4 regions of the Providencia hangzhouensis genome follow, and region 1 is predicted to be linked to each of the others. Evidence: predicted binding sites of a transcription regulator. Region 1 holds the regulator's gene; each other region holds the start of a gene.
What was found. The regulator LexA, encoded in region 1, represses DNA repair genes until DNA is damaged. The targets are predictions, from matches to a motif close to TNCTGTATGTACATACAGNA.
Positions count from the first base shown of each region.

Region 2: the regulator LexA is predicted to act here: its motif matches at 3,474-3,493, upstream of mutH (DNA mismatch repair endonuclease MutH).
Region 3: the regulator LexA is predicted to act here: its motif matches at 1,609-1,628, upstream of uvrA (excinuclease ABC subunit UvrA).
Region 4: the regulator LexA is predicted to act here: its motif matches at 2,522-2,541, upstream of umuD (translesion error-prone DNA polymerase V autoproteolytic subunit).

Region 1 covers NZ_CP135052.1:452,633-460,264, forward strand. The annotation lists gene pgi (glucose-6-phosphate isomerase) at 1-155, shown strand, start outside; gene ubiC (chorismate lyase) at 475-987, shown strand; gene ubiA (4-hydroxybenzoate octaprenyltransferase) at 1,139-1,993, shown strand; gene plsB (glycerol-3-phosphate 1-O-acyltransferase PlsB) at 2,077-4,566, opposite strand; gene PZ638_RS02000 (diacylglycerol kinase) at 4,693-5,067, shown strand; gene lexA (transcriptional repressor LexA) at 5,204-5,821, shown strand; gene zur (zinc uptake transcriptional repressor Zur) at 5,993-6,508, opposite strand; gene PZ638_RS02015 (fimbrial protein) at 7,608-7,632, shown strand, end outside.
Region 2 covers NZ_CP135052.1:1,389,623-1,397,254, forward strand. The annotation lists gene PZ638_RS05990 (acetoin reductase) at 1-401, shown strand, start outside; gene PZ638_RS05995 (alpha/beta fold hydrolase) at 465-1,340, opposite strand; gene PZ638_RS06000 (hypothetical protein) at 1,505-1,753, shown strand; gene PZ638_RS06005 (TerC family protein) at 1,750-2,481, opposite strand; gene mutH (DNA mismatch repair endonuclease MutH) at 2,558-3,241, opposite strand; gene sgrR (HTH-type transcriptional regulator SgrR) at 3,808-5,484, opposite strand; gene leuD (3-isopropylmalate dehydratase small subunit) at 5,965-6,570, opposite strand; gene leuC (3-isopropylmalate dehydratase large subunit) at 6,578-7,632, opposite strand, start outside.
Region 3 covers NZ_CP135052.1:600,507-608,138, reverse strand. The annotation lists gene PZ638_RS02575 (helix-turn-helix domain-containing protein) at 1-393, shown strand, start outside; gene PZ638_RS02570 (single-stranded DNA-binding protein) at 679-1,200, opposite strand; gene uvrA (excinuclease ABC subunit UvrA) at 1,690-4,524, shown strand; gene PZ638_RS02560 (amino acid aminotransferase) at 4,605-5,801, opposite strand; gene alr (alanine racemase) at 5,904-6,986, opposite strand; gene dnaB (replicative DNA helicase) at 7,278-7,632, opposite strand, start outside.
Region 4 covers NZ_CP135054.1:53,844-61,475, reverse strand. The annotation lists gene PZ638_RS21100 (ParA family protein) at 1-661, shown strand, start outside; gene PZ638_RS21095 (ParB/RepB/Spo0J family partition protein) at 667-1,677, shown strand; gene PZ638_RS21090 (hypothetical protein) at 1,674-2,114, shown strand; gene PZ638_RS21085 (hypothetical protein) at 2,111-2,440, shown strand; gene umuD (translesion error-prone DNA polymerase V autoproteolytic subunit) at 2,552-2,935, shown strand; gene umuC (translesion error-prone DNA polymerase V subunit UmuC) at 2,941-4,209, shown strand; gene PZ638_RS21070 (hypothetical protein) at 4,883-5,173, shown strand; gene PZ638_RS21065 (ParB/RepB/Spo0J family partition protein) at 5,236-7,236, shown strand; gene PZ638_RS21060 (plasmid SOS inhibition protein A) at 7,278-7,632, shown strand, end outside.

The DNA of each region.
Region 1 (7,632 bases):
CGATTTTAAATATCTTTACTTTCGACCAATGGGGCGTGGAGTTAGGTAAACAACTCGCAAGCCGTATCCTGCCTGAATTAGAAAATAGTGATACCGTGAGTACCCATGATAGCTCGACCAATGGTTTGATTAACAGCTACAAAGCTTGGCGATAAATTAATAACGTATTATTTAAATAGTTAAATGTAAGGTAGGAAGTTCCTACCTTACATTGTTTAACTGACATACTGTCCATCAGGCTATTTTTTAATTAAACAAATTCATTTTGTTACGATATTAATGAATTTTATTATTATCGATAACTTGCTAGTAATTAAAAAAATTTTCACTATATTTTTACATTTTGTGTTGAAAATGTGACTTTTTATATAAATTGTTAGCTAACTTTAACCTTGTCGTAAAACAACGTGATATCCTATTGCGTAAGAAATACAGTAAATCATAACCATGTTATTCATGGTGGAATTTTAAGTAATGGATGAAACGCTTTTTACTTCTCAGCCGATTCACTGGCTGGCGGAGAACGATAAAAACGATAAAATAGTGCCTGCCAATATATTAGATTGGCTACTAGAGCTTGGCTCCATGACAAAACGTTTTGAGCAGCATAGCCAGCAAGTTACCGTGATACCTTATTTAGAGCGCTATGTATCGCAAGATAAGCTGAGCGCGGATGAAGTGCAGTCTCTACCTGAAAGCCCGCGTTATTGGGTCAGAGAAGTTGTCATGTATGGAGATGGCATCCCTTGGTTACTGGGCCGAACAATAATCCCTGAAGAAACACTGACTGATGATGACCAGCAACTGGTGGATATTGGGAGAATGCCATTAGGGCGTTATTTATTTAGCCGCGAGAGTTTAACTCGAGATTATATCCATATTGGTTCTTGCGCAAACAGGTGGGTACGTAGTTCTCGGTTAAGACTATCGAATAAACCGTTGCTGTTAACAGAAATATTTTTACCTGAATCACCTGCATATCGCTAACTATCCTAAGTACTTTGAGTTTTCAGGTCTCTGCAATGACACTATGCCAACAAATATAAATCAGTAAGTTGCCGAGTTTGGTGGTATTAAAATATACCTAATTTGAAGTATGATGGAATTCGAAAAGGAGCACGATAAAGTGGAGGGAAGTATGACGCTAAGTAAATGGCATGCATACAGCCGTTTAATGCGTATTGATAGACCCATTGGCTCATTGTTGCTATTGTGGCCGACGTATTGGGCATTATGGATTGCGGCTCAAGGTACGCCAAGTTTACATCTTTTGATTGTATTTACTGCTGGCGTATTCTTTATGCGTGCTGCTGGTTGTGTCATTAATGATTTTGCTGACCGCCATTTTGATGGCCACGTAGAGCGGACTAAACACCGCCCACTTCCAAGTGGGGACGTAACAGAAAAAGAAGCAAAAATATTGTTTGCAAGCCTTGTTGGCCTCTCTTTTCTGCTAGTTTTGACACTCAATTCCATGACCATTTGGTTGTCGGTTGCAGGGTTGGCTTTGGCATGGGTTTATCCCTTTGTTAAGAGAGTCAGTAATTTACCCCAAGTGGTATTAGGTGCGGCTTTTGGTTGGTCAATTCCAATGTCTTTCTCTGCTGTTGGTGAAACTTTGCCAGTTGTTTGTTGGTTACTGTTTTTAGTTAATATTATTTGGTCGGTGATCTACGATACTCAGTATGCAATGGTAGACCGCGATGATGATTTAAAAATTGGTGTGAAATCAACCGCTATTCTATTCGGGCAATATGACAAACTGATTATTGGTTTGCTGCAATTACTGATGGTTGGCTTATTATTGGTGATTGGCTCACTGGCGGGTTTAGGAACCCTTTATTATATTTCATTAGTGTTAGTTGCGGGTTTATTTATCTATCAGCAGCAATTGATGGTTAACCGTGAACGTGCGCCTTGCTTTAAAGCTTTTATGAACAATAACTTTGTCGGCTTAATATTGTTTATTGGTATTTTTATCAGTTATTTTTAAATTACAGTTATTGAGCCAAAGTGAAAAAGGTCATGTTATTTCTAACATGACCTTTTTTGTTTTATTGGCTTGAGAAAAGGCGATTAGCTTTTCACTTGTTCCGGAGATTGCGTGCTTTCAGTTGGTTTTTTTTCAGAAAACTCATCATCTTGACTAACACTTTCAATAGTTAAGCGAATCTCAGGTGACATCAATCGAGCCAGAACGGCATACAGTTTTTGCGCATTGGTGACAAAGATATCATTTTCATTATTATCAATGTAGCCTTCTTCTCTTAGGGTATCGACCAATGTGGAGAATACCGCTTTATCAAAGAATTCAGGAGCGTTGATACCGTGCAAAACAGAAAGGCGTTGTGCAAGGATACGGCTTTGTTTTTCTAGCGTATTACGGCTGATTTCAGGGCTCGCATTGAGTAATGATAATGTGATTGCATAACGTTGCAGAGTTTCACGTACGCCAGCAGCTAAGAGCTGTAATGGACGAATACGGCGAGGATTTAACACCACTATGTCGTCTTCTTTTAAGCAAATCAGCTTTTGGTTATTTAGCTCATCAATTAGCGTATCTACCGCCTCGTGTAGCTCATCACTGTTATAACGCATAAACAGTTCTGCTTTTAAGAACGGATAAATTTGGCCTACTTGATAGTGAATGTCTTGGCGACTAATGCGTTCATAGTGCAATACAATGCTAGCAATTAGTGATGGTAATACCAATAAATGATGGATATTGTTACGGTAATAGGTCATTAAGACGGCATTTTCGCGAGGAAGGATAATAATATCCCCCATGCTGTCTTTTTCGACTTCGAATTTATCCATTTGCAAAGCATGTTCTAACAATTGCTCTGCTGTTTTATTTGGGGTCGTCGCATCTGCGGTGTATGGCACATTGCGCAATAATTGCAGGTAACATTCGACTTGTTCAATCAGTTGCTCACGAGTGAGTGAGCGTTGACGAGAAGCCAGTAACGCAGTCGCACACAGGTTAATCGCATTGGCTGCGGCTGCATTATTAATATTGACCATAATGTTATCGGCTAACGAACTGACCGTTGGGTTTAGCCACGTTGGTCTTTGTGGTTCGATAGGGTCGATAGAGTCGCGCCAATCAGGCACGCGCTGGTTAAGGTAATGAGGTAATGAAATGGGTTGACCGAAGTTAACATACCCTTGGCCTAGGTTACGCAATTTACGTAAGCCGCGAACCATAGAGAAAAAGCCTTCTTTCTCTTTTTCTGCGCCGCGAAGTTCTTTGGCATAAGTTCCCACTTCCATCACATGCTCATACCCAATGTAGATAGGAACGATGGTGATAGGGCGTGAGTCACCGCGCAACATCGCTTGTAACGTCATTGAGAGGGTACCCGTCTTAGGCTGTAATAAACGACCGGTACGTGAGCGCCCTCCTTCCACAAAGTATTCGATGGAGTAACCTCGGGCAAACAACTCACTTAAATATTCGCGGAAAACGGTCGAATACAGTTTATTTCCTTTGAACGTACGGCGAATAAAAAAGGCCCCTAAACGGCGGAAAATCGGCCCTGCTGGCCAGAAATTGAGGTTGATCCCCGCGGCAATATGAGGTGGAACTAGCCCTTGATGGTATAGCACATATGAGAGCAGTAAGTAGTCCATATGGCTGCGGTGAGAGGGGACATAAACGATTTCATGGCCGTCTTGTGCAAGCTGGCGGACCCGTTCAGCGTGCTGAACATTGATGCCTTGATAAAGACGGTTCCAAGTCCAACTAAGAACCCTATCCGTTAAACGTACGGCTTCATAAGAGAAATTGGCTGCAATTTCTTCCATCATCCCAACGGCATTTTGTTGGGCTTTTTTGAGTGGAATTTTTTTACTGCGCGCTTCGTCTTCAACGGCTTTTTCAATCGCTTTAGACGTTAATAGCTTATTAAACAGCTCATAACGTGCAGGGAGTTTTGGTCCAACTGCCGCTAGGCGTTGGCGCGAATAGTGAATACGCGCGACACGGGCGAGTTTGTTGGCAATAATGGAGTCTGTGCCGTGGTCTTGTGCCATTTTCCCAATTGAGACAATGGGTGATAAACGCACGAAGCTGTCACGCCCTAACCATAAAACTGCAAAGAATTTTTGAATCCCATTTAACAGTTTCAATGGTGGTGCTGGAGTATGGCCTTCACGACCCGGTGAGCGGCCAAACATCACGGATGCAGGTAGCATTTGAATATCTAGATTTGGATTGTTTTTATGCAAATCTAAATAAGCATGGAATGTTTTTACTGAATCCTTGCGTGGATTCGGTGAATAATAGCGAAAAACACGTGGGCCATCATCGATAAAAACGTACGCCGGAAGCTTCGTTCCATTGATATCATTGTCGACCAGAGGGTCAGGCAGACCAATAGCTAAGCATTGATGCCGTAGCGTGAGGAGGTCAGACTTCGAATGATAAGGTAATACGTATAGGGTTGGCCTGTTGACATCAAGCTGCAACTCAGTGACGGGATCCGAAGGAATTAGTTTACTTTTTACCAATAATTTAAGTGGTAAATTCAACGTGTTGTAATATATTTTACGCCATAGTGACATAAATGATTATAGCCTCTTGTTAACAATGCTGCGCAATCATACCAGAAATACATGGTTAGATCTGTTACTGACAATTCACTTTGACCGTAAAAATCGATTATTGTTTGCATTTTTTAAGGAATAAATATGGCGAGTCAAGTTAAGGGGTTCACGCGAGTGATCAAAGCGGCGGGATATTCCCTTAAAGGTTTGAAGGCAGCTTGGGTTAATGAAGCCGCATTTAGGCAGGAATCTGTTGCTGCGATTATCGCAATCTTTATCGCATTTTATATAGATATCAGCTATATAGATAGAATTTTGTTAGTGAGTTCAGTTGTCCTCGTGGCAATAGTCGAATTATTGAATAGTGCGATAGAAGCCGTAGTTGACCGTATTGGTAGTGAGTATCATGAACTGTCAGGAAGAGCTAAAGATATTGGTTCCGCTGCGGTATTTGTGAGTATCGGCTTAGCGCTATTTATTTGGGCACTGGTATTATGGCAGCGTTATTTTTCTGGCTAAGGCGTTCGGGTGCTTAATAGGGTAAAAAGAAAGTAAATCGATAACAAATGCTTAAATTGAGCGATTTAACTGTTCCAAATCTTCATTTACCTGTATATACTCACAGTTTGACTGTATAAACAAACAGGGGAACGGAATGAAAGCACTGACGGCTCGACAACAGCAGGTTTACGATCTGGTGCGCGATCACATTTCGCAGACGGGTATGCCTCCTACACGTGCTGAGATAGCAGCAAGCCTTGGTTTTCGTTCGCCTAATGCGGCAGAAGAACATTTAAAGGCCTTAGCGCGCAAAGGGGTTATTGAAATCGTTTCAGGCGCATCCCGAGGTATTCGTCTGCTTCTTGAAGAAGAAACAGAAGACCAGGGGTTACCTCTGATTGGACGTGTTGCCGCTGGCGAACCATTATTAGCGCAGGAACATATTGAAAGTCACTATCAAGTTGACCCTGAGCTATTTAAACCACACGCAGATTTTTTGTTGCGTGTGAATGGGATGTCCATGAAAGATATTGGCATTATGGATGGTGATTTATTAGCTGTGCATAAAACGCAGAATGTCCATAACGGGCAAGTGGTTGTTGCTCGTATCGAAGATGAAGTTACTGTTAAACGTTTTAAGCAACAGGGTAACCGTGTTGAATTAATAGCAGAAAACCCAGAATTCGAACCTATTATTGTTGACTTACGTCAGCAAAATTTCACTATTGAAGGTTTAGCTGTTGGGGTTATCCGTAATAGTGATTGGTATTAAGTTCCTTTAGTCGCTAGCCGTAATAGTAGGCTACAGGCGGGAAGGACGATTGCAGGCAGATTTCATGGTGTTATTCTGAGGTCTGCCTGTTTTGTTTCTTTTATTTTATTTTATTTCTTTATCTTCTCTATTTTTTTTGCATTTCATCAAGCAATTTATCAACGCAGCTACTTATTTTTTCTTCTGGGCGATAGGTTGTTCATGGTTATGATGACAATGTTCGTGATCTTGGCAGCTATTCATTTCGTCACAATTTTTACATAAGCCGTGGTTTTCCACCACTGTATGTCTTAAGCGGAATTGGTGTTCATCTGCTAAATTAATGATTGCAGCTTCTATTGTTGTGCAATCACTTTCCGTTACGCTTCCACACTGGTCACAAATTAACATAACAGAGATATGGCTCGGGTTATCAAAATGGTGACAGACGACATAACTGTTCGTTGATTCAATTTTATGGATAAAACCTTGCTCCATTAAAAACTCAAGGCCACGATAAACCGTAGGCGGTTTAGCTTGAGGTTCAATTTCCCGTAGCAAGTCAAGTAAATCATAAGCGCTGATTGCACCATGCTGCTGTGCTATCAGGCGTAATACTGTTTCTCTTTGTGGTGTTAACCTGACGCCTCTTGATTGGCAAATATTCTCGGCCATTGCAAGGATTTTGTCTTCATTCATTCTTTTCATCTAATCGGCCTCAATATTCGAAAATGCAAACAATTACTGCTAATAAGCTTATCATATTTTTGAGATCAGGAATGCGCGGGGATACATTGTTTTATATTTATATTATTTCTATTTAAAGGGAAATATAAGCAAACGATTATCTGGAAAAACAGATAATTAGAATACTCAAAACCAGCCTATCCTCTTTGTTTTTCTTAAACAAAAAACTCGATGTTGTTTAACAAAAAACACACAAAACGTAAGGTTTTAGATTGCCATTTAGTGTAAATTTCAATTAAGACTTATCTTACGCTTATCTGTTGTAATGGTGTAATGAATCGTATATTAAGTTGTTTTTTCATTTCAATATTTTCAATGCATGTATTTATAGTTTTTAATATCACTTTTATTGAATTTTTAGAATTAAATAAAATGTGTGGTTTTTACATAACTAAATATAACCTGAAATATTTATAAGTAAGTTGACTTTATAAATATAAATTAATCTAAATGACGATCTTTAGTTATAGTATCTCTTCATTTTTTGGTGATTGCATCTATTTATATCATTATTTTAGTATAAAAAAACTAAGTTAGCATCCATTTTTGTGTGATTTTGACAATTAATATTGTGGTATTAATATTGGTATCAGAAAGAAACAAGGTATTTAAAAGTTCAGCATAATGTTTTTGTTTGTTTCGTTTTGTTTCAAACGGGAATAGCTAATGTGAATTTGAGATGAATTAAAAGTGTGGAATGCTTTTAAAGACAATTAGGTTTTATTCATACAGAATTCAAGTTGCAATAATAGCTGATTAAACTTTCATATATTTTATTTTTGTCCATTTTACTATTTCTATATTGATGTTGGTCTCTCATTTTCGGCGATACAGAAATAGTCTTTTTTTAAAACCAGTTCAATAATTTGGTTTTAAAAAAGGGTATTGAACGGATTTTAATATCCCCCAATGTTGACTTAATTAAATAGGTTGACAGTTAGTTATCCAGGCTCATGAAAATGGCATAGGTATTTGTAAACAATTATTGTGAACTTGGTTTTTAATAAAAATTGTGTCTTTAACTACTTACATGACGACATAAATACAGAGGTATTTACATATGTTATTCAACAAAAAATTAGCGG
Region 2 (7,632 bases), 940 kb from region 1:
AATTCCAAGAACGTAAACAAAAAGGAAAAATCATCAACGCCTCCTCTATTGCAGGACATGATGGTTTTGCAATGTTAGGAGTTTACTCCGCTACAAAATTTGCGGTACGTGCATTAACTCAAGCGGCTGCAAAAGAGTATGCAAGTTCAGGTATAACTGTGAATGCTTATTGCCCAGGTATTGTTGGAACAGATATGTGGGTAGAGATTGATGAGCGCTTCTCTGAAATCACCGGTACGCCAAAAGGTGAAACCTATAAAAAATATGTCGAAGGCATCGCATTAGGTCGTGCGCAAACGCCAGATGATGTGGCTGGTTTGGTTGCATTCTTAGCGAGTGATGATTCTGACTATATTACTGGTCAATCTATTTTGACTGATGGCGGGATTGTGTACCGTTAATTCACTTATGTGAATCTAAGGTGTAAATAATAGCCGCGATGAATGACTCATCGCGGTTTTTGCTTATGCAGTGTGCTGTTGAATATCGGCTAAAATAGCTTCTGCTTGTGTCCAAAGTAGGGAGCCTCCCTCATCACTTAATAAATGATGTTGGCAATTGGGAAAACGGCTGGCTAATATTTTGCCAAAATCAGGGGAATGAACTGTGCTCATATCGAGTTCGCCATACCATAAAGAGACTGGCACGCGGGTCGTTTCAGGGGTGAATTCCCATTTCTGTAATGCAATTAATAAGTCTTGAACATAACCTTGGTTGCCTTGGGCGAAAGCACGTCGCATGCAATGGCTATATGCCTCAAGGAAATGTTCTTCATTATAGAGTTGCTGGTCTATTTCTGCGCTGCAATTAAGAATAAATGCTAATAACCACTCACCAGTGACATTTTTTAATAACCAATCAGACAGCGCTTTAGGGGTGTTAAGGGCTTGTTCTTGCATGTTCACAACATCAGCACTGAGTACCGCACGAGTTGCAGGGTATTCAAATTGGTCTTGTCCTGACACGATAGACAGTGAAATAGGTTGGCAATAGTGGGCGACGGCCATGGCAAAAACGGCGCCTTGAGAAAAACCGACAACTGAAAATTGAGTAATAGATTGTTCATCTAGTAGGGCTTGAACATCCATAGCAAAGCTTTTCAATGATTTTTCAGGGTGAAATGTTGACTCACCAAGACCCGCGCGTTCAGGAACAATTAAACGAATATTTAGTTTTTCGAGTAAATCCAAACCAAACCCTAATGAACCACTCATTCCCGCTCCAGTACAAAAAATAACAGGAAAACCTGTTTTAGGACCTGATTCGAACCAGCAAAATAGACGGCTATCAGGTAATTTCATCGTGTGTTGATTCAGGTTGGTTAGTGGAACGTTATACATGGTGAATTCCTAACACAGAGCAGGTACAGATTGGGTGATAAGATAGGTCAGTTAATAATTATTAAAACTGGCATTGTTATAGTTACAATTTTAAAGTATTAAATAGGTAAAATGCAAAATATTAGCGTAATAAACATCAATTCATTAACAAAGAGAAGAGTAAAATGGCATTTTCCGAATCAGAAAAGCAGATTTTGTTGGCCGTTAAAGGTGTCGGTCCCATGGTGATTAGCCGCTTAGAACAAATGGGTTTTAGCTCACTCGCACAACTGAGTGAAGCATCTTACGATGAAATTTTAATTTCTGGTGCTGCATTGACAGGTTCAAGTTGCTGGAAAAATAGCCCGCAAGCAAAAAAAGCGGTAGAGGGGGCTATTTTAGCGGCTAAACAGGCGGTTAGGTCACCATCTTAATTAGTTTGATTTCTGGTTTTCCATTTTTTGCTGCGCAAGATATTAAGGACTTGTACTGCCATGGAAAAGAACATCGCAAAGTAGATATAGCCTTTTGATACGTGAACTTGAACACTTTCAAGTAGTAAAGTGAAACCAACTAGAATCAAAAACGATAAGGCTAAGATTTTTACGGAGGGGTAGCGCTCAACAAAGTCGCCAATGGGTTTGGCCGCAAGCATCATAATGAGTACAGCGATGACTACCGCTGCCATCATGATAAATAAGTGGTCTGATAGCCCCACTGCGGTGATCACGGAATCTAAACTGAAGATAATGTCTAATAAAGCAATTTGCACGATAGCGCCCCAAAATGAGCTCACTTTTTTATTTGCTAGATTATTTTCACTTTCCCCTTCAATCGTATCAAAAATTTCTTGGCTTGCTTTCCAAATAAGGAAGATCCCACCTGCGCATAATATGAGATCGCGAGCGGATACAACATGGTCTGCGACAGTGAAAAGCGGCGTGGTAAGGCGTGATAACCAAGCAATCGAAGCCAATAACGCAAGGCGCATCACCATTGCCGCAATAAGGCCTGTCCGTCTGGCACTATTTTGCTGGTGGCTTGGAAGCTTGCTCACCACAATACTGAGGAAAATAATATTATCGATGCCTAGGACAATTTCTAATATGGTTAGTGTGGCGAGTGCCATCCAAGCATTGGGGTCCAGTATCCATTCAAACATCTTAGTACCTTCTAATTAACAAATTAAACAGTGATAATAATTTATCGTCTGCTTTGGTACAGGCGATGGTTAGCGACTAACTTAGATTAAAATGCCGCGCTAACAGGGGCGCGGTAAAATCTTTTTTGAGATAAAAACCACGAGGTAGCGTCATAATCGGTTGACCGAACTCACCAATCGCTTCAGTTAGTGCCTTATTGTTTGCGGCCTTAGGGCGGATCTGTAATACCTGCCCATGGCGTGCAGTGATACTTTCCACTTTGCCTAATACAATGAGGTCCATTAGCTCTTCCCAATCTTGTCTTAGTAACTGTTCTTCAAAGGGAGATGGGCTCCAGATTAACGGGTTTGCGACTCTGCGTTGTGAGAGTGGAATTTGCCTTTCCCCTTCGATAGGAAACCATAAAATGCGGGATAGTTTGCGGCGAACATGGCTATTTTCCCATGTTAAGCCACTATTCCCCGTTAATGGTGCTACAGAAACAAAGGTCGTTTCGAGTGGAGCACCATAACGGTCAATAGGAATGGTTTTTAATTCAATCCCAATATGAGCGAAATCTTGCTCTGCCTTGCTTCCCGCACTCGCACCTAAATAATATTCCAATAGCATACCAACCCAGCCTTTATCTCGTTTGAGGTCAGGAGGGATAGGGATAGCAGCATGTTGGGCGAGCTCACCAAGCGTATAGCCAGCAAGGGCTTGCGCTCGACCCATTAAGGTTGCTTCGTTATCAGGTGGCGGTGGCGCAATAAATGGCATCATGGTTTGAATATTAATGTATAAAAAGTAGCCAGTGAAAATACATAGAACTGAAGAAGTATAACACTTTTTCTTTGATGTTTTTAACTATTTGATATATAGGGATATAATGTTATTTATTCATCCAGGTCATAAATTATAACAGAGGTTATTCAAGTTCATCCCAAGATAATCACAGGATCATGCACTAGGTTATCCACAGGATTTCTGGATAACTGTGAAAAATAGAGATTACTGTGTGTATTTACAGCCTTGACTAAACGGTTTTTATGACGAATATCACAAAATATGAGTAAGTTGAGCACATATCTTGTGGATAAATACAACGTTGTTTGATCTTTGCTCAGTTAAAGTCTTAAGTATTTTAGCTAGAAAAATAGCCAGTGGATAAAACGCTTTTTTGTTATTTACTTCTTTGATTTATCAATGATTATTTGACTATTCTTTTTTTTGATAAAAAAGTGGCTTGGGGATATACCCTGATTACCATGAGGTTGTTCACATGGATATCCACAGAAAAAGTGAATAACATCCTTATTATTCATTTTATCTGTTTATAACTATCATTATTTTGCTAGGTTATCCTCAGAGGGTTTAAACCATGCAGATTTAAAATCAAACCAGCCAAAGGTATTCATCCGTACGCCGCGCATGGTTTTTTGGCCTTGTAGTTCAAGCCAATGATGAAAAATAGGGTGGAAAATTTGCGAGTCAATTAAGCTTTCACACCAGGCTTCTACATCTAATTGGTTATTACGCCATAGATTAAGTTCATCGCGGAGAGTGTTATTAAGGCATTCGCGCAGTAATGGCATTTCGTACAAGGTAGCAAAGATAGAAAATTCAAGAGGTTTAAAAAAGTTAGCTGTTGCTAACCAAATATCACTTTGCCCATTGCCATTAAACCAATCATCATAATCAATGATATTAATCTTGAGCTCCACGCCTTGTGTCTGTAACACGCGTTTCATAATTTGGCTAATCGCATAGAACTCATGGTGGTTGCGATAAAAAGTAACAGTCAGCTCAGTCAAATCTTCAGGCTTAGGGAACAAGGTTAGCATTTTACTATGATGCCAATGGAGTAATAAGCCATAAGCTGGCGCCCAATGGCGCTGATAAAACGGTTCACAATGGGCAAGTAGGTTGACAGGTGTTAAAAAGCTACATAACCATTTACGGACATCTTCACGCTGAGCAACCGGTGAGCGCTGATCCATTAAGAGGAAATAACAGCCTTCTTCCATGCGGCTTTCAAGTGAATCATTATGGTGCTTGTCACCATCCATTTTTAATGTCGTGCAAACCATTTGTTCTGAAAGTTCAGGGACCACCCAAATGGTCACTTCATCTAGCAGTGCACGATAGCCAAAATAGCGGTCGAAAGCCGTGATTGTTAGCTTTTGTGGCAAGTTTTTTTCTACTTGATAAGGGCCAGTGCCGATAGGGCAACGGCTAAAGTTTTCGAGGCTCTCCCACTCTTTCGGTAAAATAGCCGCATGATGGCTACCTAACAACCAAGGTAGCTGCTTATCAGGCTCACTTAACATGATATCAATGACATAAGGTTGCGGTGAGCTGACGGATTGTATATGTGAAAATAGCGGCCAACAGGTTTTTAAGCGTAAAAGGGAATAGATAATATCGTCGGCAACCATTTCTCGTCCATGGTGGAAATAAATAGCAGGGCGCAAATAGAAACGCCATTGGGTATCACTGATGGGCTGCCAATGGTGGGCAAGGCCATCTTCCACTTCCCCTTTTTCCTCATTTATATGGGTAAGGCCATTAAAAATTTGGCTCATCAAGTGTATTTCTGAGCGGCGCATGGGGGCACCAGGAAGAAGTGTCGGGAAATCTCGATAATAAATAATCCGTAGTAAATTCTTACCTTGTCGATAGCTGCGTTCCAGTTCAGACAATACCATTTGGCGAATGGTTTCCTTATCACCCACTAGGGCGACAAGTTTTTCAATACTTTCTTCTTTGAGTAGTTGTTCAGCCTGCGCCTGTTGTAGCTCTAAGCCATTAACATGAAAAATAAGGGTAGAGCGTTTTCCTCGACCAGACTCAGCCTGCCAACTGAGCCAACCTTGTGACTGCATGTTATTAAGTAGCGTCCGAACATGACGGCGAGAGCAAAATAGTGTATCAGCGATATCTTGCAGAGTTGTTTCACTGTCTTGGCCCTTAAAATGTTGCCAGAGACGAATGAATTGGGTTTGTAATCGCGAATTAGACATAAAAGAGGAACTCCGGCAAAAAACACATCAATTTTAATTTCCTAAAATCTCACGATAATAGAAGGCAGTAAGTAGCTCGTTTGGCCTGCATGTTGCAGGCCGACTCCCCCATTTAGAGTAATGGTGTTTATCACCGAGCCGGTTTTTACCGGCTTTTTTTTATTTTTTCGTCATATTTCGCACTGTCGCGTTGTTGGTTTCGTTCAGCTACTTGGGTCACATACTTATGTATGCTCCCCAAGATATCTTCTCTCACCGCCTAGCTACAGTGCGAACTATTTAGAAAAAATCGTTCAGTTAAAGGCAAAAATCTTATTTTGTTATTAATTATACAGGAAGATATTAACGGGGAAGTGATTTTGGATTGTAAATTTTTAATGATGGATGAATTCCGCATTTTTGGTGCGAAGTAGGCGGTTTAGTTGGATAATTAGAGCTAAAAGAGGAACTACGCCCACCAAAGTAGGCGTAGAAAAGGATTTACTGCATAAAGGATGGAATCTTGCTTTCAAAATCGGTGATCTGGTCGACATGCTGCAACGTCAAACCAATACTATCCAAGCCATTCATCATGCAGTGGCGGCGGAAGCTATCAATTTCAAAATGATAGGTTTTATCACCAGCAGTCACGGTTTGAGCTTCTAAGTCTACCGTAAACTGGCAACCTTCATGGCTATTAACATAGTTAAACAGCTCATCCACTTCAGTTTCACTTAATTTGATTGGTAATAATTGGTTGTTGAACGAGTTACCATAAAAAATATCAGCAAAGCTTGGGGCGATAACCACTTGAATACCAAAGTCAGTTAATGCCCAAGGTGCGTGCTCACGGGATGAACCGCAACCAAAGTTTTCGCGAGCTAATAAAATACTGGCCCCTTTAAAAACTGACTTATTTAAGACGAAATCAGGGTTAGGTTGTTGCCCGTTCTCATCTAAAAAGCGCCAGTCATTAAACAAGTGTTGCCCAAAACCTGTGCGAGTCACTTTTTGCAAAAACTGTTTAGGGATAATGGCATCAGTATCCACATTAGCTGCATCTAAAGGAGCGACAATCCCGACGTGTGTAATAAACTTTTCCATCATTTTCTCCTTAGATTTGAATATCACGTACATCAGCAAAATGGCCATTAATCGCTGCGGCAGCTGCCATTGCTGGGCTAACCAAGTGAGTACGACCTGCGCGACCTTGGCGGCCTTCAAAGTTACGGTTACTGGTTGATGCACAGCGTTCGCCAGGGTTTAAGCGGTCATTATTCATCGCTAAACACATAGAGCAACCCGGTAAACGCCATTCAAAACCCGCTTCAATGAAAATTTTATCTAAACCTTCTTGCTCAGCTTGGGCCTTAACAGGGCCAGATCCCGGAACAACAATAGCTTGTACGCCATTAGCCACTTTTTTACCTTTTGCAATTGCAGCAGCGGCACGTAAATCTTCAATACGTGAATTCGTACATGAACCAATAAATACTTTGTCAATTTTGACATCAGATAATTTAATGCCAGACTCTAACCCCATGTAAGCTAATGCTTTTTCAGCGGAAGCTCGTTCAACAGGGTCTGCAAATGACTCAGGAGCAGGGATCGGCTGGTTGATGGCAATCACCTGCCCAGGGTTGGTTCCCCAAGTGACTTGTGGCGCGATGCTACTTGCTTGAATAGTGATGACTTTATCAAATTGTGCATCATCATCCGTTTTTAATGTTTTCCAATAAGCAACCGCATCGTCCCATTGTTGGCCTTTAGGTGCAAATTGGCGACCTTTCATATAGGCAAAAGTGGTTTCATCCGGTGCGATAATTCCCGCTTTCGCGCCTAATTCAATTGCCATATTGCATACCGTCATGCGGCCTTCCATGCTTAAGTTTTCGATAGCTTCACCACAAAACTCAACAATATAGCCAGTACCGCCTGCGCTGCCCGTTGTACCGATAATCGCTAAAACGATATCTTTTGCGGTAATACCTGCTGGAGCTTTGCCTACGACTTCAATTTTCATTGTTTTAGCGCGTGCTTGTTTCAGCGTTTGAGTCGCCATCACGTGCTCAACCTCAGATGTTCCGATACCAAAGGCTAATGAGCCAAATGCGCCGTGTGTTGCGGTGTGGGAGTCTCCACATACAATGGTCATACCGGGTAAAGTAA
Region 3 (7,632 bases), 150 kb from region 1:
CCTGTTCCCTGTAATGGGAAATACACAGAATTTCAATCTACAGTTGTTAATGAAATATTAGTTTGGATTGAAATGAACTTAACCAGTCGTTTATTACTCGATGATATCGCACTCAGATCAGGATATACAAAATGGCATTTACAAAGAGTATTTAGAAAAGTCGTAGGTATGCCTTTAGGTGAATATATTCGCCGAAGGAGAATTTGTGAAGCTGCTAAAGACCTATGTTCCACCGAGCTTCAAGTTATTGATATTGCATTAAAATACCAATTCGACTCCCAACAATCTTTTGCAAAGCGATTTAGAGCTTATTTAGGTACGTCACCGTCAATCTATCGCCTATCGGGTGAAAGTCAAAATGACCCATTACTACTGGAACCTAAAGTAGCTTGATACGCTAATATGAAAATAAAATTTATATTTCCTTTTTTAATAACACTACCAATACAAAGCCCCATGTAAGTTAACTACTGGGGCTTTATTATTTCCCATTTAGTTAAGAAAACCTTAATTTAAAATTAATAAAACCTTAAGGTTTCAGTTTTATATTTACTTTACTATCTTAATAAAAAAATAATAATTTTTTGGATATATAATTTTATACATTTATCTTTATTAAAAAAATAAAGGCTTCACAAGGAAGCCTTTATTTTTTGTGCATTCTAATCAGCAAATAAATTAGAACGGAATATCGTCATCGAAATCCATTGGTGGTTCATTAGTTTGTGGAGCAGGTGCTGATGAGCGTGCGGCTGGAGCTCCGCCACCACTAAATTGCTGTGCTGCTTGTGGCTGTTGAGGTTGGCCCCAACCGCCTTGGCCGCCTTGACCTTGTGATGGTGCATCACCGCCACGGCCACCTAGCATTTGCATTGAGCCGCCGATATTCACAACAACTTCTGTCGTGTAACGGTCTTGACCACTTTGGTCTTGCCATTTACGTGTTTGCAGAGAACCTTCGATATAGACTTGTGAACCTTTTTTCAGGTATTCACCTGCCACTTCCGCTAATTTGCCGAAAATAACCACGCGGTGCCATTCGGTTTTTTCACGCATCTCACCGGTTTGCTTGTCACGCCAACTTTCAGAAGTTGCCAGAGTCAGGTTTGCCACAGCTCCGCCGTTAGGCATATAACGGATTTCTGGATCTTGTCCTAGGTTACCGATAAGAATTACTTTATTTACGCCTCTGCTGGCCATTTATCACTCCTGATGCATTGAATTTTAATCTCTGGATTAGCCGTGAAGTTTACCACGACAGAGCTGATTTGCACCAATATTTGAAATTAAGCTTGTTAATTTGCGAAACGCTTTCCAACTTTTGGTGAAATTCTACCGTGCCAATTTTCAGTATAGACACAAAATAATTCGCACAGCATCTATCTTTTCGATAAATGCAGATCGCTGTTTTTCTGTTTTTCTGTTTTTCTGTTTTTCTGTTTTTCTGTTTTTCTGTTTTTCTGTTTCACCATTAAAATCTTACTCTAAATAGTTCAAGCTGTGGCTAGGCGGCAAGCGAAGGTATCGCGGGGAGCATACAAAAGTATGTGACCTGCGTAGCTGAGAGCAGCCAACAACGCCACGGTTTGAAATATGACGAATAGGAAATACTGTATATCCATTCAGCCATAAATATGTGATAATAGTCTCTTGCGATTGTTCAATATCAAATCATCCGGGAAGTGGTAAATGGATAATATCGAAGTCCGCGGCGCACGCACGCATAATCTGAAAAACATCAATCTCATCATCCCTCGCGACAAACTCATTGTTATTACTGGGTTATCTGGTTCAGGGAAATCATCTTTAGCTTTTGATACCCTGTATGCAGAGGGTCAGCGCCGTTATGTTGAATCTTTATCTGCTTATGCTCGCCAGTTTCTTTCTTTAATGGAGAAACCGGATGTCGATCATATTGAAGGGTTATCCCCTGCAATTTCGATTGAACAAAAATCCACTTCACACAACCCACGTTCGACGGTCGGAACCATCACAGAAATTCATGACTATCTGCGGCTATTATTTGCACGTGTTGGTGAACCTCGCTGCCCTGATCACGACATACCGCTTGCGGCTCAAACTGTTAGCCAGATGGTCGATAATGTTCTGGCTCAACCCACCGATCGCCGAATGATGCTACTTGCTCCTGTCGTTAAAGAACGTAAAGGGGAGCATGTTAAGTTACTCGATAACTTAGCCAGCCAAGGCTATATCCGTGCCCGAATTGATGGGGAAGTTTGCGATCTATCCGATCCACCAAAGCTCGAATTACAGAAAAAACATACGATTGAAGTCATTGTCGATCGTTTTAAAATTCGTGATGATATTGCTCAGCGTTTAGCCGAATCCTTTGAAACCGCACTAGAACTCTCTGGCGGTACCGCAATTGTCGCGGATATGGATGATGCGAATGCAGAAGAACTGGTTTTTTCTGCCAATTTTGCCTGCTCTGTTTGCGGCTACAGTATGGTGGAACTTGAACCTCGCCTATTTTCTTTTAACAACCCTGCAGGGGCCTGTCCAAGCTGTGATGGCTTAGGTGTTCAGCAGTTTTTTGATCCCGAAAGAGTCATTCAAAATACTGAAATCTCACTCGCAGGTGGTGCAATTCGGGGTTGGGATCGCCGTAATTTTTACTATTTCCAAATGCTGATGTCATTAGCTGAGCATTATAAATTTGATGTGGAAGCGCCTTATGACACTCTGAGTCCTGCCATTCAAAAAATTATTTTATATGGTTCAGGCAAAGAAACGATTGAGTTTAAATACCGTAATGACCGTGGCGACATCACTGTGCGCCGGCACCCTTTTGAAGGCGTGCTCAATAATATGGAACGCCGTTATAAAGAAACAGAATCAACGGCTGTCCGTGAAGAATTAGCGAAATATATCAGCAACCGTCCATGTGTCTCTTGCCATGGGACGCGCTTACGTAAAGAGGCGCGCTTTGTATTTGTTGAAAATACAACATTGCCCGAAATCGCAGATTACAGCATTGGCCACGCAATGGAATTTTTCCAAAATCTAAAACTCACAGGCCAGCGCGCTCAAATCGCAGAAAAAGTTTTAAAAGAAATTGGCGATCGCCTGAAATTTCTCGTCAATGTTGGGCTTAATTATCTGACACTTTCACGCTCTGCTGACACCTTGTCTGGTGGCGAAGCACAACGCATTCGTTTAGCAAGCCAAATTGGAGCAGGTTTAGTCGGTGTGATGTATGTCCTTGATGAACCTTCAATTGGCTTACACCAACGTGATAATGACCGCTTACTTGAAACCTTGATCCACCTGCGTGATCTAGGAAATACCGTGATCGTCGTTGAGCATGACGAAGACGCGATCCGCGCCGCAGACCATGTGATTGATATCGGCCCGGGAGCTGGGGTGCATGGTGGGCAAATTGTTGCCCAAGGAACACTGGAAGATATTGTCGCAAACCCTGATTCACTCACCGGTAAATTTTTAAGTGGTGAGCGCAGAATTGATATCCCGCAGAAACGCGTTCCAATTAATAAAGATAAAATGCTGACGGTGTTTGGGGCAAAGGGTAATAACCTGAAAAATGTGACGTTAAAAGTCCCTGTTGGGTTATTTACCTGCATCACTGGCGTGTCTGGTTCAGGTAAATCAACACTGATAAACGATACGCTATTCCCTATTGCTCAACGCCAATTAAATGGGGCGACTACCATCACCCCTGCCCCTTATTTAGATGTAGAAGGTTTAGAGCACTTTGATAAAGTCATTGATATTGACCAGAGCCCAATAGGCCGTACACCACGTTCGAACCCTGCCACCTATACTGGTGTGTTTACACCTGTGCGTGAACTATTTGCTGGTGTGCCTGAGTCTCGGACTCGTGGTTATAACCCAGGGCGTTTTAGCTTTAACGTTAAAGGCGGTCGTTGTGAAGCTTGCCAAGGTGATGGGGTTATTAAGGTTGAAATGCACTTCTTGCCTGATGTGTATGTCCCTTGTGACCAATGTAAAGGCAAACGCTATAACCGCGAAACGCTAGAAATTAAATATAAAGGTAAAAATATCCATGAAGTGCTGGATATGACCATCGAAGAGTCTCGTGAATTTTTTGATGCCGTACCTGCCCTTGCCCGCAAGTTACAAACGCTGATGGACGTTGGTTTATCCTATATCCGCCTCGGTCAATCAGCGACGACGCTCTCTGGTGGTGAAGCACAGCGTGTGAAATTAGCTAAAGAGTTATCTAAACGCGGTACAGGGCAAACTATCTATATTTTGGATGAACCAACAACTGGCCTGCACTTTGCTGATATTCAACAGCTCTTAGTCGTTTTACATCAGCTTCGTGACCAAGGAAACACCATTGTGGTGATTGAGCACAACCTTGATGTCATTAAGACAGCGGACTGGATTGTCGATTTAGGCCCTGAAGGGGGTAGTGGCGGCGGTGAAATCTTAATTGCAGGCACACCAGAAGAAGTGGCTGAGTGTGAAAAATCTCACACCGCACGGTTCTTAAAAACGATTTTAGAACGCGGCTACTAAGTAGAAAGGTCATTAAAAAATAAGTAAGAAGATTATCAGGGAGCATTTTGTTCCCTGATAATTATTACGATAGCTAAGAATTATTGGCTAACGGCAGCAAATGCTTCAACAATGCGTTTAACATTATGGCGATTGACACCTGCCATACAAACACGGCCAGTTCCAACCAAGTAAACCGCAAATTCGTCTTTCAAGCGAGCCACTTGCTCTTTAGAAAAACCAGTGTAGCTGAACATGCCGCGCTGCTTTAATAAGTGATCGAAATTTTGGTTTGGTAATGCTTTTTTTAGCTCATCCACCAATACCGTACGCATGTCTAAAATACGTAAGCGCATCTCTTCCACTTCCGCTAACCATTTGGCTTTTTCTGCGCTGTTGGTTAATACCGCAGCAACAATTTTTGCACCATTAGATGGCGGGCTAGAATATAAACGGCGAACACCCGCTTTTAACTGGCCTAACACACGGTCACGTTCATCTTGGTTTTCACAGATCACAGAAAGGCCACCTGCACGTTCACCGTAGATACCAAAGATTTTAGAAAATGAGTTACTGACAAACACGGGTAAGCCAGCTTTAACCATCGCTCGGATAGCATAAGCATCTTCATTAATGCCTTCTGCAAAACCTTGATAAGCAATATCTAAAAATGGGATCAATTTGCGTTCTAATGCTACCTTAGTGACTTCATCCCATTGTGCAGGAGTCAGGTCGGAGCCTGTTGGGTTATGACAGCACGGGTGCATTAGGATGATGCTATTAGCAGGCAATTGTTTGAATGTCGCTAGCATCTCATCAAATTTAACGCCTTTGGTTTTTTCATCAAAGTACGGGTAGTAATGCACTTTTGTTCCCGCACCTGAAAAAATAGAGGCATGGTTTTCCCAAGTTGGGTCACTGCACCACACTTCGGAATCGGGATAATATTGATGTAAAAAATCAGCACCAATTTTTAACGCACCAGAACCACCAATCGTTTGGACGGTAGCGATACGTTCCTGTGCAATTAGCGGGCAATCCTCACCAAATACTAATTTTTGTAATTCAGTACGGTAATCTTTCAAACCTTCCATAGGCAAATACAGTGATGCGCTTGCTGGCAGTTTATTTAACGCCGCTTTTGCCGTACCGACTGTCGCCAGTTCAGGGGTTTTCCCGTCACCATCATAGTAAAGACCGATACTCAAATTAATTTTATTTTCACGAGAGTCTTTATTAAATTCATCCATTAACGACAGAATTGGGTCGCCCGGATAAGCATCAACATGTTCGAACACAGGACATCTCCTAATCATTATTTTACGCTAAATAAACCAAGCGATGATTTGCCATATTTAGCGCCATTTTTACGTTGTTATCTGAAAATAACCCTTTGCTGGCTATTCGTCTACATATTCCATTGCAACTCTAGAGGTTAACTTCGTCAGTAACTCATAGTTGATAATGCCTGTTTGTGTGGCAATTTCTTCAACCGGTAGTTGATTTCCCCACAAAATAACGTCATCCCCCACTTTATCATCGGCATTTAGTCCCAAATCCACCACTGTCATATCCATGGAAATTCGCCCAACAATAGGCACTTTTCGCCCATTAATTAACACCGGTGTGCCTGAAGGTACGTTACGTGGATAACCATCACCATAGCCGATTGCAACAACACCAAGCAGTGTGTCTTTGTCACTACACCATGTTTCACCATAACCTACACATTGTCCTGCCGCATGTTCCCTAACCGCAATTAATGTTGATTTTAGTGTCATCACAGGAAGCAAACCGAAGTCTTCTGCACTTTTCCCTTCTTGTGGCGAAGCGCCATACATCATGATCCCTGGACGAACCCAGTCATAGTGAGCTTCTGGCCAAAGTAAAATTCCTGCGGAGGCGGCAATGGATTTCTCACCCTCTTTACCGTCAATAAACTGTTTAAAGCAGGCAATTTGTTTTTCAGTTGTCGGTAAATGGGGGGCATCCGCTTGGCAAAAATGACTAACAATATTGATAGGGAGCTGAACTTGCTGGCAGCGTTGTAAACGTTGATAAAAGCCTTCGGCATCTTTAGGAAGTATGCCAAGGCGGTGCATACCTGTATCCAGTTTCATCCAAACTTTAAGAGGATAGGGTAATTTGGTGGCTTCTAGCATTTCAAGCTGTTCTATACAGTGGATCACGGTGTCAATCTGGTGTTCTGCCATTAACAACAAGTCAGATTGTTCAAAAAAACCCTCCAGTAAAACAATCGGTTTTATCACACCGTGCTGCCGTAATAGTAGCGCCTCATTGAGTCTTGCCACACCAAAGCCATCCACCAGCTCTTCTACTGCCTGACCAACCCCTACTAACCCATGACCATAAGCGTTTGCTTTGACAACTGCAATCATCTGGCTATTTGGTGCAATTTCTTTCACCCGTTGCAAGTTGTGTCGCAGAGCGCGGCGGTTTATCAATGCGGTTGCCGCTTTCATTGTTTCCTCGTTCTTTTTCTCTAAACCCGCTAAAAATTAAGCTGCCCTTTGGCAGCCCAATATATTCTCTATTTGTTATACGCTAAAAAATATCAATTTCCATTCGATCTTGTTTCTGTATAAAGAAAAAATTATTCAAACTAGTTTAACTTTAATACTCTAAATAGTTTGCATTGTCGCTAGGCGGCGATTGAGCTAATCCAAGAAGCATACATAAGTATATGATTCGCGTAGCCGAGTGCAGCCAACACCGTGACAGCGCAAAATATGACGAGTATTTATGATGAGGATTTAGTCCTCATCATTATAAGCTGGCCCTGCATAATTATCGAAGCGCGACCACTGCCCATTAAACGTCAACCGCACCGTACCAATCGGCCCATTACGCTGTTTACCGAGAATGATTTCCGCAACCCCTTTGAGCTCACTATTATCGTGATAAACCTCATCACGATAGATAAACATGATTAAGTCCGCATCCTGCTCGATAGACCCTGATTCACGTAAATCCGAGTTAACAGGGCGCTTATCGGCACGTTGCTCAAGACTACGGTTTAACTGCGACAGAGCCACCACAGGTACATTTAATTCTTTCGCTAGCGCCTTAAGTGAACGTGAAATTTCGGCAATTTCTAACGTACGGTTG
Region 4 (7,632 bases), on a different replicon from region 1:
AGAACCATTAAAGCATGAGTTCACCCCTGGTGAGGCTAATACCTATCAATTGTTTTTTTCTAATACTGACATTAAACCGATAACTCTAGATGATGGACGTGACTTCATAGGCACAACGAGTGAACTTAATGAGGTTAACTATAGACACTCTGATTGTATGTTTGATTTCCGAGATCGTATATTAGAATTGAAGGAAAAATATGATTTTATTTTTATAGACTCAGCCCCTTCATATTCTAATGTAATGGTAGCAAGTCATATGGCTGCTGATTATTTATTAATTCCAACCTTACTAGAAAAACAATCAAGGAATGCTGTAGCTAAACAATTAACTTACATGCAAAAAATAAAGAAAAACTATAATCCATCGTTACAATTTTTGGGAACCTATGTGACTCAAGCTACAGTTGCGAACTATTCAAAACCACTTTTTGATGGTTATTTGGGGGCTGTGGATACTCATAACCTTAATATGCTAGTCGAAATACTTGAAGATAAAGGTTATACCCAAGATTATATCTTAGCTTATATTTCGTTTGCTCAAGCAACAGCAAAAGAAGCTATAGAATTAGGTATGACATTTAAAGAATATGAGCCTAAATCTAAACCAGCAATTCAATATGAAGAATTAGCAAAACGAATTGTGAAACAGGTAGGATAAATTAAATGGCTAAAAAACAATTTTTGAGTCGACTACGTGATCAAAATCGTAAATCGGCAACCGAAGCAATTAACAAAGTTATTGAAACTAAGTCACCTAATGAGGAAATCAGAGATATTGATGCTCACCAAATTATGACTGATATTGCCCGCCCTGAATTAGAAACGGAAGGGCAAATAATTAGAGTTCCAATAGATGAAGTTTATGCAGAAAGTCAAGTTCGTCCAGAGGAAGATTTTGATGACTCCATAATAGAGGGAATGGCTGATACATTTAACACTGTAGGGATATTAACACCACCGCGTTGTTATCCAAAAGATAGGGCTGGTTATAGAATTTGGATGGGTGAAACTCGTTGGCGAACAGCAAAAAAAAGAGGAGATACCTTTATTGATATTTATGTCGGTTCTCCACCTAAAAACGATAAATTTCGAATTATTGGTCAGTTGATAGAAAACCTACAACAATCCGGCCTTAAACCTTTAGCAACAGCAATAGCATTTAATGAGCTTAAAACAGTTCATGGAATGACTGGAGAAGAAATAGCAAAAACTGTAGGTAAACCTACATCATTTGTGAGTAAACATTTAAAATTAATAAGTGCTCCTGAAAGTGTTACCACATTACTAAAAGATAAAGTAACTTTAGATGTAGACTTAGCATATACACTTACTCAGATAAATGAAATTAACCCCAAAATTGCTGAAAAACTTGTTGAAAAAGCAAGAAAAAATGGTGTTTCTCGTAATGAAGCAAAAGATGAATTAAGTAAAATAAAAAATAGAGATAAAGAAAAAATTTCGCATGCGAAATCAAAACAAGTTTCTCATTCAAAATCTCAAGTTAATACAAATGATGTGTGGCATGTTCAGGTGGAGTTTGATAACAAGATAGGTATTATTCTCACGGATAAAAAGCCTGAAAGTGACGGGGTTGTATGGGTAAAGCTTGAAAATAGCATCAACTCTGTCAATGTTGATAAATTAATAGTAAAAGGGTTAGTACAGATCAAATGATAGGTACGCCATTTTCAACTATGGCCACAGAGTTTCGTGGCCAGATTATTAAAACATGGTTATTGCAACTATCTGGTACAGCAACAGAAAAATCAAAAATATTATGTCAAACAGCAATTGAGCTCGGTCTTACTGAAAGGTCTAAATCAATTCCAGGTTCTGCATTAATCCAATGGACAAAAACAACACCGACAAACACGCCACTTTGGGCTGCACAAAGCGCTCTTCTATTATTATTTGCTAATGAATGGAAACCAAGCACACATGTAGAATGGTGCGGAATGGCATCGCTATTGCAACGGTTATATAAGAAAAATAGTATAGCTGAGATGTTAAGTTATCTACCTAAACATATAAATAAAGATATTGCAGCAGGCTGGATTACTGCAGCCATAGAGGAAGATGCAAATTTTAGAAGGCATAAAAAAAGAAAATGACTTTTTCGGGACTAGAAAAAATAATTACATCTTCAGGACGTCGTTCAATATCATCATCCTTGCTAGCATATTTACTTGATGCTTTTGATAACGGATTCGATGGTATTGATCTTGATTTGTTCCAATCAAATACTGGTTATGTAAGGACAAATATAACTCAAGTTGCAAACTATCTAAAAGATAAAGGAATCATTTTAATATACTACTATAGAGATCAAGGTGACAAAAATAACCGAGATTATATTGAGGAGAACATTTTTGGACGGTGGGGTAAGCAGCATTATAAATTAACATCTGATGTATTACGTTTGTATAGAAGGAATTAGAAAACCATTTCGCATGCGAAATAGTAGATGTGAATTATAAATTCACATGTTTGTTTTTTAAAATGGAGTAAAGTATACTCACACTGTGTATTTATACAGTGTTGGTGCCCTATGCAAATTCCTATTTTCGAAAGTCTAGTTGCCTGTGGTTTTCCCAGTCCCGCTCAAGATCACATTGAGCGCAGGCTATCCCTCGATGCTGAATTAATTCGATATCCTGAAAGTACTTATTTTCTTCGAGCTTCAGGGGATTCGATGAAGGATGCGGGGATTTTTGACGGTGACTTATTGGTAGTCGAAAGTCACCTTACTGCCCGTCATGGGGAAATTGTCGTTGCTGAATACGATGGCGAATTCACCTGCAAGTACCTGCAAATCACACCGACTAAAGCCCTTATTCCTGCTAACAGTCAATTTCCCGCTATCCCAATCAATGACGATACAGACGTGCAAATCTTCGGTGTCGTTCGTTATGCCGTGCATACCTGTCGGTGAAAAGTATGTTTGCGCTTATCGATGTCAATTCCATGTACACCTCCTGTGAATCTGTCTTTAGGCCTGATTTAAAAGGAAAGCCGATTGTTTGCCTTTCGAATAATGATGGCTGTGTGATTGCGCGTTCGGCGGCGGCTAAACCTTATATCCGTATGGGAGCCCCTTATTTTGAAATTAAGCAGATAATCAAGCAAAAACAAGTCACTGTTTTTTCTTCAAATTATCCCTTGTATGCCGATTTTAGTAATCGATTTATGGCGGTGGTTGCTCAAATTGTGCCTCAAATTGAGGTTTACAGTATTGATGAATGTTTTTGTAACCTGACAGGTATGGATTCATTGTATTCCTGGCATGAACTTGGCCATAAATTAAAAGAGGATGTATTCCAGTGTGCGCATTTGCCTGTGGGGGTGGGGATTTCCAGTACCAAAACGCTAGCTAAGTTGGCGAATCATGCCGCCAAAACGTGGAAGAAAACAGGTGGTGTCGTCGATTTAAGTTCGCCCAGTCGTCAGAAGAAACTTATGGCCCTCGTGCCCGTTGGGGACGTTTGGGGAATAGGGCGTAAACTGGCAAAACGCCTGAATCAAAGCGGAATTGAAACTGCCTTGGATTTAAGTCGGTTGTCAACGACCCAGGCGCGCCAAATGTACTCCGTGGTATTAGAACGAACCGTGCGAGAGTTGAATGGTGAATCCTGTCTGGAACTTGAAGAAGTCGCGCCCGCCAAGCAACAAATTATTTGCTCTCGCTCTTTTGGCCATAAAGTCATGGACTACGAATTGGTTCGCCAATCGGTATGTGCCTTTGCTGAACGTGCAGCAGAAAAACTGCGGGAAGAAAAACAGTATTGTCGATTAGTGACCTTGTGGGTGCAGAGTAGCCATTTTTCCCATCATGAGCCGCACTATTATCGTCAAGAAACCCAAGCTCTCATTTATCCGACCCAAGATACACGCGAGATTCTTCAGGCGGCTGTGGGGTTATTTGACCGACTTTGGCTTCCGAATGTGAAATACAGCAAAAGTGGCATATTACTCAGTGAATTTTCCCCTTCAGGGCAAGTGCAGCTGAATTTGTTTGAAAGTGGCCATGCTTTTCGCAAAAGTGGTGAACTGATGCAGACGATTGACCAGATTAATCGCGGAAAAGGCGCTATCTGGTTTGCAGGTCAGGGGGTTCAATCGCAATCGGCTTTATGGAAAATGAAGCAGCAATTTCTCTCGCCCCGATGGACAACGCAATTCTCGGATATTCCTATCGTAAAATGCTAATCATTGGGTGATGTTTTTTTGAGCAGTGTTGATATTCATTCATTAATCAGGCTATTAACCTTGTTATTAACAGGGCTATTTCAAGTTATCCACTGATTTTGTGGATACGCTTTTTTTGCGTTTCGGGGCAACGGCTTCATGCTGGCATTGAGCCAGGCTTAAGCCGAACGCCGGATTGACCCCATTTACACACAGTTGGCGCAGGTTCCCCGTACACTCCCGTTCTCGCGCCTGTTTGGGGCGCGCTCACTGGCTCGCCAAATGTGGAAAATGGGGACAACCGGCTTGAAAGGTCAACCACTGCGCCTTTTACCGTTTTCAACGTGGCGCAAAGGGCAGGGGTGCAGCTCCCTGCGGGACCGCCCCTGGTTCACTGCTTAGCTGCGCTAAGCGTTAATGGCGACTTGCCGTTCGCTTCTCTCGCTGCAAGTCGGGTGCTGCCATTTTCATCACCTGTGTGATTAATCTTTCATCGAGCCCCTCCGCTTGGCCTAAAACATAGCCTCATCTCGTCATACAGCAAGCGTAAAGTGCACTCCACCAAAATTCTTGTCGCTGCGCTTTCCAACAATTTTGTCTCCGCCCTTGCTTGCTTCCTCGTCTCGGCTATGTACGGCCTTTGCAGCGGAGGAACTCGACGAAAGAAATCATTAATACAAAGGAGGATTCAAAAATGTCATCACATCAAAATCTTGCAGCTCCAGAATCTAACGAAAGAAGGGGGAAAGACCTACTGACGCATGACCAGAAAGCGGATTTATTGCATTACATTGCGCCATTAACACGGTTATTGGAGTTATTCGAGGGGGGTATTTCACCGGAGTTATACGACGAAGAAATCACGCTGCACAGTGATGCGTTCGATTCCAACAGTATTTTTATGAAAGACGGCTATCCGATTGGATTTAGTGACAATTTAAACAACATGTTCTATCTGCGTCCTGAATTGATTCAGGCATCTTAGGTGCTAAGGGAGTTGTTGAGCCTCCCTTAGCTTAGACACAATAAACTACATAGGTGATTAATATGTCTACATTAGAAACTATCATTAACCCAAAACAACGTAAAGCAAAAAAAGGCACAAAATCGGCTCAGGCCGACGCGATTTATCAGGCATTGGACAACATGGAAGCGCACGTATTGCCGTTATCGGCATTGGTACAGAGTGAACTCAATGTGCGTAAACGTCCAATGGATGAAAAAGCCTTGTCCGAACTGGCAGACAGTATTCAAGCGGTCGGGGTGTTACAAAACTTGGTGGTTTACCCGATGGACAATGACGTCTACGGGGTTGCTGCGGGTCAACGTCGTTTACTGGCGTTACAACAATTGGTGACAAAAGGGCATTTAGCGTCAAGTTTTCCGGTTCCTGTTAAAATGGTTTCGGAGTCTGATGCGCTGATTATTTCCCTGACGGAGAACAGCCAACGTGAAGCCATGCATCCAGCCGACCAACTTCATGCGTTTATCGAGCTACAAAAAACAGGCAAAAATGCGGCTGAAATCGGTGACTTATTAGGGTTCAGCACTCACCACGTGAAAAAATGTCTGCGTTTAGCAAACATGGCTCCCGAGCTGTTAGCGGAGTTGGATGCCGACAATATTACCCTTGACCAACTGCAAGCGTTAGCCGGAACACCTGACCACGACCGTCAAGTCATGGTATGGAACAATGCCATTGGGTGGAAAAAAGAGCCATGCTACTTGCGTGAAGCGGTTGAAGAAACCAAAACCCCCGTCGAAAATAACCGACTGGTGAATTTTGTTGGGTTGGACGCTTACGAGCAAGCAGGGGGAACCCTTGAAATTGACCTCTTTACCGAAGCCGGCTTCATTGAAAATGCCCCACTATTAGAAAAATTAGCACTCGATAAACTCACTGTTTGTGCGGAACTATTAGCCGAGTTTGAGGGTTGGCAGTTCGGTACTGCACGTTTAGAGCGTCCGAGCTTTTATGGTAATGACGCAGAAACCTTGTCTCTCAGTCATGCGCCCGAGGCGGTCATTCCCCCTGAATTTGCGGATTTACTGGCTGAATTGCGTACTCGTGAAACTGATTTACGTCAGCAATCATGGGAAACCGATGACGAAAATGAACAAGCTGACCTTTGCCAAGTCGTGGCTGATTGCGAAAAGCAAATCGAAGACATTAAAGCTCGTACCCAAAATCAAGCGTGGACAGCCGATAGAAAAGCAACAAAAGGCGTTGTTGTCTACCTTGACCGTGATGGAGAACCGTGTGTCATCCGCGGCGTCATTGACTTAGCACAGCAAGAGTCACAGTGCAGTGAAGCAAAAAGCGAAACTGAAAGTGTGAGTGAGCAATCTACGACTCAAGTTGAGACGGTTTCTACTTACAGCGCAGCGTTGTGCAAAAGTCTCTCTTCTGAGCGCACGTTAGCCGTTCAAGCGGCATTAACACAACATCCAAACGTGGCACTGGCGATTTTGGTTCATGATGCGTGTATTCAGGTATTTGGTTCACCGTATACCAAAACCGCATTTAACATTAAATTTTCGCTTTCTCAGGACGAGTTACTCAAAAATGCCCCGACCGCCCAAGACAGTGAAGCATTGCAATTACTCAATACGCAATTTGAGTCATGGTCAGCGCGTCTCCCTGACGCATGGCAAGCCGACTTCTCATGGTTATTGACGTGGGAGCAAGCGGATTTAGTCGCATTACTGGCGTTTTGTTCCGCGCAAACGTTGAGTGAAGTGAACCATCATACTCCGCACGATAACACGTTAGCTAAAGCCTTGCGTCCAATTGAACAGGCGATTGCCTTTGATTTTCGCCAGTGGTGGCAGCCAACCAAAACCAACTTCTTTGGGCGTATCAGTAAAGACCAAATCAGCGATTGTTTAGCCGAGGCAGGCGCATCAGATAAAGCCCTTGAAGCCGTCAAAATGAAAAAAGGGGATGCTGCGGAGTTGGCTGAAAATACCCTTAAAGATACCCATTGGTTGCCGAGCTGTTTTCTCGATGTAAATGCTGACACTCACCACACCGATAACGCGCAATAATCAATATGGAGACACTGCCCGAAAGGGCAGTGTGAATAATCATGACAACTATTCCAAACCATTTAGCCCTTGTGCCTTTTAATGACCGTCAATATGCTGCCGCAAAAGCTATTCTCTTTGTCGAAGATAAAATGCAAAAAGGGCAATACCAAAAACGCTATCCCTATGCGTGTGCGTTAATTCGATTTTTTACGGGGAATAAAGGGGCAATAACCGCAAAAGATTTGCACTTTACGTTAGTGTTATCTTTTGACGATAAACGTGAAATGCCATCAAAAAATCGCTATCTTGCCGCCCTTGATACGTTTATTCACTCCCGTGGTTATCTTTGTCCGTTGCCGTTGTGTGATCATCATGTGCGTGATTTTTTTCCTGAACTGGATTACCGTGACCGTG